DNA from 4 places in the Shewanella sp. HL-SH5 genome. Region 1 is predicted to be linked to each of the others. Evidence: predicted binding sites of a transcription regulator. Region 1 holds the regulator's gene; each other region holds the start of a gene.
What was found. The regulator MetJ, encoded in region 1, represses methionine synthesis genes. The targets are predictions, from matches to a motif close to TAGACGTCTAGACGTCTA.

Region 1 (2,212 bases):
CGGCCAATTTAAACTGACCTTTTTTGGCCAGGTTAGTAAATAAACGGTAACTACCTCCATAGCAATCATGTGGCACAACCAATAAATCGTCTGGGCCTAATAAATGGGTCACTAGCGTAATGGCAGCCATACCAGTACAGGTTATCACTCCGGTAGCCCCTTGCTCTAATTTGGCTAAGGCTTCGCCTAAAATACAACGTGTTGGATTGCCTGAACGGCTGTAATCAAACTCACGCGGATTTTTATGGCCATCAAAAGAATAATTGGTCGATAAATAAATTGGCGGGACAACTGCACCATGTTGTGTGTCACTTTCAATCCCCTGTCGGACGGCGACAGTAGCATTGCTATGTTGTTTACAAGACTTGGTCATGATTGATTCCTAACATTACGAACACACAAAGAGATGTCTAGATGGCTAAATTTACCTAACTGAGCAGCTCAGGTCAACAAAAATAGACGTTTAGACGTCTAAACATAAAGAAATCTATTTGCAATGTGCACTAAAACACAGCAATAATTTGACTAGAAACTTTAAGGGTTTAAAATCTGCACCGTATTTAAAGTAAAGGGTGAGTTAATGACTGAGTGGAATGGCGACTATATTAGCCCATATGCCGAACACGGCAAGAAGAATGAACAAGTAAAAAAAATCACAGTTTCAATTCCGTTAAAAGTATTGAAAGTACTGACCGATGAGCGCACTCGTCGCCAGGTAAATAATTTACGTCACGCGACAAATAGTGAATTACTTTGCGAAGCTTTTTTACATGCTTACACGGGTCAACCATTGCCCGATGATCATGACTTATCAAAAGATGAGCCTGACAGCATTCCGCGTGAAGCGAAAGCATTGATGGACCAAATGGGTATTGAATGGGAAGACTTAGAGTAATTAATCACTTTTAAGTCATTTTACACCTGCTATTCATTCCATCAAGATGAATATCCTGCTTAGTCAGGGTAGTTATCTTGATGGAATTTTGTTTTTAGACACGATCAAACGATTGATATCAATCAATATACAAATGCTTGTGTTGAAAAACGTTAGTTACTAAGAGTCATTGCATGCCATTCATTGATCCCACCACGTTATTACTCGCCTCAGTTATTATCTTTTGCGGCGCATTAACCCAAAGCTTAATCGGTTTCGGTTTAGCCGTAGTCGCCAGTCCCTTACTGTATATTATCGACCCACAGTTAGTGCCCGTTCCAGTGATTGTGATGGGGTTTGCAATTTCACTAATGACCTTATTCAGAGAGCGTAGCCATTTAGAATTTAATGGTTTGCAATATGCGTTACTGGGCAGAATTCCGGGTGGTTTTTTGGGCGCAAGCTTACTATTGCTCGCCCCTCAACCAATATTAGGACTAGCCATTGCTGCCATTGTATTTACAGCGGTTTTATTAAGTATTTTTAAATTATCCGCACCTGTGAATCGGATAACCTTATTTATTGCGGGTATTGTTTCAGGTATTTTTGGCAACATTGCCGCCATTGGTGGACCGCCAATGGCTATTTTGCTGGCCGGAAAAGATGCCAGCCAATTTAGGGCGGCACTATCAGCCTTTTTTATCTTTAGCTCAATGATTGCACTGGCTATTTTAGCCATTGTAGGTTTAGTTGAAGTGAAGCACATTTGGCTTTCTTTAATGCTGCTTCCATCGGTATTCGCAGGCTATGTTATAGCAGGACGCATTGTCGGCAAAGTCGATAAAAACAAAACCCGCAAAGCCACCTTAATATTGTGTTCGTTAAGTGCGCTACTATTAACGGTAAAGTCATTAAATAGCCTTTAAAAACCTTTGTTAACATAGCTTAAATCACATAGTAAGTCCTTCACTGCACCAATCATTAACTTCATTAGTGATTGGGTCAACAAACTGCAAACGCTGCGCTAATAACTGTAATGGTTTGTCAAAATCATCATCGTCTTTAGCCTGCAGTCTGGGATAAAAACGGTCATGTAATAAAGGCATGCCTAAACTCTGCATGTGTACCCGTAACTGGTGGGTTTTACCGGTAACGGGTTCCAGTTCAAAAAGTCCTAGGTTATTGTTAATTTTGAGCAATGTAATCTCAGAATGACTATTACTAGGCCCGTCAACAATCTGCATGATAAAACTAGGTGTTCCTCGTTCGAGTCGATTTTTAACTGTCCAGTGATGTGGCAACATCGTCTGATTTAACGCGAAATCTTGTGGTAATTCG
Region 2 (2,212 bases), 1.2 Mb from region 1:
GAAGCCAGATACAATTGCTCATAAACGCCTAGAAGTAAGGTAAATGGATAAACTGAGTAATAAGGGTAGTAGAAATTAACTAGAACAAAGAGAAAGTTTATCAGTCAAAAGTATTAATCGTATTTTTGACTGATAAATCATAAAGTTTTTAACTAGGGCTTAATAGCTACATTTAAATTTTGAATTTGTCGATTATGCAGACTAGTTAATAAGACTAATCCACAAATACCGCCAATCAAGGCTAAAAACATGTCAGACTGGGTATCCCATACATAGCCTTGAGTGCCTAAAAAGGCTTCGGCATTTTCACCCGTTGCGGCGGCAATCCACCATTCTATTAGTTCATAGAATGCAGAGAACGCTAATACAAAACATACCGACAAAAACTGGCACCAAGCTCCCAACTGAAGTACTCCGTTACGCAACATTATTTCTCTGGCGACAATAACAGGCACAAAACCTTGGGCAAAATGACCGACTTTGTCATAGTTGTTTCGCTCACTGCCCATCACTTGCGCTAACCAGTCAAATAACGGTACTTCCGCATAGGTAAATCTCGCTCCAACCATTAATACTATGCAATGAAATAAAATCAGCCAATAGGCCAAAGGGGTTAATGGGAAGCGGCTTCGAGTATAAAATAACAGTGGTAACGCGATTAAAGCGGGTATCGCTTCTAACCACCAAGTGAACATATCTTTGGGATCACTCACGGACCAAAGTAGCACCGCGACATAAATTACCATCCATATAACTTTATTCAGCAATGTAAATTCCTCTTATTCGATATTGTTCTAGAATTAGAATATTAACTTTAGCCATCTAGCCCTCCACAACTGGCCAAAAAAGTGCTACTTTGACTAGGCGCTGGAAGTCGCAAATTATTCCCAAAGTAGAATTGACCTTATTGGCCGTTTCTAAGGTTAGTAACTTGACGTCACTTGGGAACAGATATCAAGCATAAACTAATTGATATTATAAGCATAAGTACTAATTTAACTAGGTACTAAATCAGCAATTATACATTAGAGGGTACCCATATCATGGCGAAACATTCGCTTGACAAGGATAAGATAAAAATCCTGCTGTTGGAGGGCGTCCACCAAAGTGCGGTAGATGTACTAGAAAGAGCAGGCTATACCAACATTGAATATCACAAAGCCTCACTAGGCGAAAGTGAGTTATTGGAGTCCATCAAGGATGCCCATTTCGTTGGTTTACGCTCGCGCACTCAATTAACTGCTGAAGTACTTAGCCATGCAGAGAAGCTGGTTGCCATTGGCTGTTTTTGTATTGGAACCAACCAAGTTGATCTTGCCGCAGCTGAAAAACTCGGTGTGCCTGTTTTCAACGCGCCATTCTCTAATACCCGCAGTGTCGCTGAATTAGTCATTGGTGAAATCATCATGCTGATGCGCGGCATTCCACAACGTAACGCTCAATGTCACCGTGGCGGCTGGCTAAAAAGCGCCAACGGTAGCGTTGAAGTGAGAGGAAAAACCCTAGGTGTCATTGGTTACGGCCATATTGGCACTCAGCTCGGTATTTTGGCTGAAACCTTAGGCATGCGAGTTATTTTCTTTGATATTGAAGATAAATTACCCCTTGGTAATGCCTCACAAATTCACAGCCTAGAAACATTACTGGCCACAGCTGATGTTGTAAGCTTACATGTTCCTGAAACGCCACAAACTAAAGATATGTTTGGTGAGAAAGAATTTAGCCAAATGCGCAAGGGCAGTTTCTTCATTAATGCTTCTCGCGGCACAGTGGTTGATATCGATGCACTTGCAGAGGCTGTTAAGTCTGAGCACATTGCAGGCGCGGCTATCGATGTATTCCCAGTTGAGCCTAAATCAAATGATGATGAATTTGTTAGCCCACTTCGTGGCCTGGAGAATGTGATACTGACACCGCATATTGGTGGCAGTACCGCTGAAGCGCAAGAAAACATTGGTATTGAAGTTGCGGGTAAATTGGCTAAATACTCAGATAATGGTTCTACGGTATCTGCCGTTAACTTCCCTGAAGTATCACTAGCGCAACACGCTGGTGCCTCACGTTTACTGCATATTCACCATAACCGTCCTGGTGTGTTGATCAAAATTAACCAAGCATTTTCGGCTAAAGGTATCAACATTGCAGCTCAGTATCTGCAAACTACCGCTGAAATTGGTTACGTGGTAATGGAAGTCGATTCTGATCAAGCTGA
Region 3 (2,212 bases), 280 kb from region 1:
GGTACTACCACAACATCCGCCTACAATATTCAGCATGCCTTCACGGGCCCAATCACTAATGATTTCGGCCATTTCCTCTGGAGTTTCATCGTAACCGCCAAACTCGTTTGGTAAACCTGCGTTTGGGTGAGCAGACACAAAACATTCAGCAATACGGGATAACTCTTCTACATAAGGGCGCAGTTCTTTTGGGCCTAATGCACAGTTAAGACCGATAGATAACGGCTTGATATGACGCAGTGAATTGTAAAAACCTTCAGTGGTTTGGCCGGTCAATGTGCGACCAGATGCATCGGTAATTGTGCCTGAAATCATTACTGGCAAGCGATCGCCAAGTTGATCAAATACTTTCTCAATGGCAAATAAGGCGGCTTTGGCGTTCAAGGTATCAAAGATGGTTTCAACCATAATGATGTCGGCGCCGCCTTCAATTAAGGCTGTGGTTGACTCAACATAAGCATCAACTAACTCATCAAAGCTAACGTTACGAAAGCTAGGGTCGTTTACATCTGGGCTGATTGAGCAGGTGCGATTGGTTGGACCAAGCACACCCGCTACATAGCGGGCATAACCCGTTTGCGCGGCCACTTCATCGGCTGCTTCGCGTGCAACCCGGGCACCTTCTAAATTAATTTCAGCCGATAGCGACTGCATATCGTAGTCAGCCATAGCAATGGTGGTAGCGTTAAAGGTGTTGGTTTCAATAATGTCAGCACCGGCTAGCAGATACTTAGTATGAATATCTTTAATGATTTGACGTTGGCTAAGGACCAACATGTCATTGTTGCCTTTGACGTCGCAATGCCAGTCTTTAAATCTGTCACCACGGTAATCTTCTTCTTCCAACTTGTAGTCTTGGATCATGGTACCCATAGCACCATCGAGAATGACAATTCGCTCTTTTAGCGTGTTTGTCAGTTGTTCAAGCACTTGACTGTAGGAAGTTGACTTGGTCATAACGGATTACCTTTTTAATGCAGTGGCACGTTAACTTAATCGTGACATATTTATCTAACTAGCTATTTTATTGAGAGTTAATGGGTAAATAATGAATAGCTGGCTCTCAACAAACAGAATTTTGTTTGGACATTTATACGTATAGACGTCCATAATACGCGAGTTGTTATCTTCAGGGCAAGGCAGAAAACCATGAAACATCTTCAATTGGTATTCCTGCGCCATGGTCACTGCCTTGGCGGTGATATCCTGCGCGGTAAAACAGATGTAGCCTTGTCTGAGCAAGGTCAAATACAAATGCAACAAGCTTTTAATAGCTTAGCGCTATGCCCTGCTATTGTGTATTCATCCCCGTTGAGGCGTTGCGCTGTGTTTAGTGACCTTATCGCAAAACAACACCAGTTGCCCATAACCCTATTAGACAGTTTACAAGAAATTGATTTTGGCCAATGGGATGGTCAAACCTGGAAGGCATTATATAAGCTACATCAAGCGCAATTAGATGCATACTGGGCAAACCCTTGGCTGCATGACAACACGCCACCAGGAGGTGAGCACTTAGTTGATTTTAGTGCCCGAGTGAAGCAGGTATTAGTGAAAATTATTAGTCAGATGCTGAATTCGATTGACGGTGATGTTCAGGATGAGTCTTTTGCCACTGCAAAATTGACCAATGAAACTCTGATAAGTGAATTACCCAATCAAGCACTTGTTGTGACCCATGGCGGGGTAATGCGTTGCATTATGGCACAACTTTTAGGTGCTGAAGGGCAGGCTGGTGTGTTTACGCAATTACAATTACCCTATGCCGCGTTGATGACAGTTGATGTATTTATTGATGCAGATGACTTACAAATGGCCACACAAGGCAGCTTATGTTTTGAAAAGCTCAGTTTTAGATTGAACTGGCCATCATTAACCACCAAAATAGAGCCGTGTTATATATAGTGCTGAGTATTGGGAATCGGGTAAGCCCGAACTGTCCCCGCAACTGTGATTGTTTGTCCTGCATATTATATGTCTGTGGCCAGCAAAAGTCAGATACCAGCTTGTCACTATTCATTTTTACGCCTGAGCGGGATACTCAGCGGAGCGTGTATGTTTGATCTTGTTCGTGCTTCCCCTATTAGCCATCTAGTTAACTTCGGCTTGTTTATGCTTGGCTTACTTAATCGTAAATCAAGCCATTGTCGAGGGCGTGATTTGTGAGTTCCCAAAGTGTTGAAGCGCTAATGGCCGCTAATTCATCAGCATC
Region 4 (2,212 bases), 1.8 Mb from region 1:
GTAACGCTCAAAAGCACGTTCAAGATCGGCAATTAAATCCTCTGAGTCCTCCAAGCCGATATGTAAACGAATAAGTGGCTTACTGCTATCCCATTGGGTTGCAGATCTTATTTTATCAATACCGAAAACACCCAAAATTAAGCTTTCAAAGCCGCCCCACGAAAAGCCCATTTTAAAATGCTGCATGTTTTCGACAAAAGCGGTAATGCTTCTAAGATCGCCATCTTTTAAAACAAATGAAAACAAGCCATTCGCGCTGGTAAAGTCACGCTTAAAGAATTCATGACCTGGGCATGTTTCAAAAGCAGGATGTCTGACATGGTCAACCTCGGGACGCTTTGCTAACCAATTGGCGACTTTAAGTCCATTTTTATGGTGCTGGGCCATACGGACTCCTAGGGTACGTAACCCTCTGGCCGCTAAAAATACATCATCTGGCGAAGTTGTTTGTCCCATTAAATAGCTGTTTTCACGTAATTGTGGCCAGTGAACCTCATTTGCCGTTGCGGTACCCATCATGACATCTGAATGACCGACAATGTATTTAGTCGCCGCTTGAATAGAGATATCCACACCCATTTCGAATGGTCTAGAATTAATCGGTGAAGCCCAGGTGTTATCCAGCATCACAACGATATTATGTTCATGGGCGATGCGACTCAGCGTCGGCACATCTTGTACTTCCATGGTGATCGACCCTGGCGACTCAAGGAAGAGTACCTTAGTATTTGGGCGAATGAGATCACGTATGCCTTCACCAATCATAGGATCATAATAGCTCGTTTCTATGCCAAATCCGGCAAGCATTTTGTCGCATAAATCACGTGTGGGTTCATAGGCGGTGTCGACCATTAATAAGTGATCGCCACTTTTTAAAAATGATAATAGTGCCGCACTAATAGCCCCTGCACCGGATGGATATAACGCCGTGCCAAAGCCGCCTTCAAGTTCTGCAATGGCTTCTTGAAAGGCAAAATGGGTTGGCGTACCACGACGACCATAGAATAACTCGCCATTGGTCTTATTTTTAATGGCAAAACGCATGTCGTCCATGGTGTCAAACACCACTGTAGATGCTCTAAATACCGGCGGATTAATAATGCCTTTAGTGTATTTTTTATCTCGACCTAAGCTGACTATTTGGGTTGCTTGTTTACCGTGTTTATTCATTATTAATTCATCCACTAAAAACCTATTTAGCCATCCTAACATCTATACGGCTAAATGAAAGGGGCGAGAGATAGATAATATCGGCTACATAGGCAAAATGGCTTATGTCGTTTCCACTATGGGTAATGTTAAACAAAACTCAACGCCACTTTGATGTATCTCATCCGCTTGAAGTGTCGTTTTGTTAATGTCATCTTCTATTACACTGCTGACATTGCTCGCTTTAATGGTGCCATGGTGAAAATCAGTTACTAATCTTGCGATATACAAGCCTAAACCAAGATGGGGTTTGTTGGTGGGAATTTGTGGCCTTATTGACACCATAGATTCAAAAATCTGCTCGCTCATGTTTTCAGGTAATTTTGGTCCGATATTAGTTATTTTTAGAATCGCCTGTTTATGATATTGATTTAAGCTGACACTAATAGCACTATCTGGCTGGCTAAATTCAATGGCATTACTAATGAGTTTATCCATTAATTGGGCAATGTATTCTGGAACGCCATTACACATCATAACTTTATCTTCAATAAATACGTTAAAACGCTGCTCTGGGTAGGTCATCTGATAACCTTGCATACAGCCACCGATAACCTTTTTTAAGGGAAATGTGCTGCGTTCAGCATGTGATAAGCTGGCTTCGAGATTAGTTGCCTCAGTTAAGTTATTTAAAATCAGATGTAATCGATTGACACCGTCCTGCGCTCTATTGACATATTTTTTACTTGCTTGATCTAGGTTTTGATTGCTGAGGTGCTCTAAAGAGCTTCGAACAACTGCAACAGGGGTACGAAGTTCATGTGATAGCCGCGATGACATGTTTTCTAAATAGTGAGTATATTGACCGAGTCTGCCGACAATATTGGCAAAGCTTCGTGATAAATCACCTATTTCATCTCGATTTCTTGACGGAGTGATTTGATTTCTGACACGTCCCTGGCTGTCTATGGCTAATTCAGCTTGGTCACGTAAGCGGCGAATACGGCTAGAGATGCTCGATGCAAAAATGAATAGTGCCAGTGTGCCCATGCTCATAATCGTA

Region 2: a site for MetJ is predicted at 816-833, ahead of serA (phosphoglycerate dehydrogenase). Genes of this name have one in related genera too.
Region 3: a site for MetJ is predicted at 1,092-1,109, ahead of metH (methionine synthase). Genes of this name have one in related genera too.
Region 4: a site for MetJ is predicted at 1,206-1,223, ahead of ACRWQM_RS10455 (cystathionine beta-lyase). Genes of this name have one in related genera too.

The regions. Positions count from the first base shown of each region.
Region 1 is NZ_CP195038.1:550,768-552,979, reverse strand. Features, by position in the region: gene metB (cystathionine gamma-synthase) at 1-373, opposite strand, end outside; gene metJ (met regulon transcriptional regulator MetJ) at 581-895, shown strand; gene ACRWQM_RS02265 (sulfite exporter TauE/SafE family protein) at 1,069-1,800, shown strand; gene ACRWQM_RS02260 (pseudouridine synthase) at 1,825-2,212, opposite strand, start outside.
Region 2 is NZ_CP195038.1:3,563,257-3,565,468, forward strand. Features, by position in the region: gene ACRWQM_RS15525 (DUF2238 domain-containing protein) at 153-746, opposite strand; gene serA (phosphoglycerate dehydrogenase) at 1,044-2,212, shown strand, end outside.
Region 3 is NZ_CP195038.1:825,824-828,035, forward strand. Features, by position in the region: gene metH (methionine synthase) at 1-957, opposite strand, end outside; gene ACRWQM_RS03450 (histidine phosphatase family protein) at 1,150-1,905, shown strand; cobalamin riboswitch at 1,876-2,024, shown strand; gene ACRWQM_RS03455 (ABC transporter ATP-binding protein) at 2,190-2,212, shown strand, end outside.
Region 4 is NZ_CP195038.1:2,385,846-2,388,057, reverse strand. Features, by position in the region: gene ACRWQM_RS10455 (cystathionine beta-lyase) at 1-1,170, opposite strand, end outside; gene pdsS (proteobacterial dedicated sortase system histidine kinase) at 1,273-2,212, opposite strand, start outside.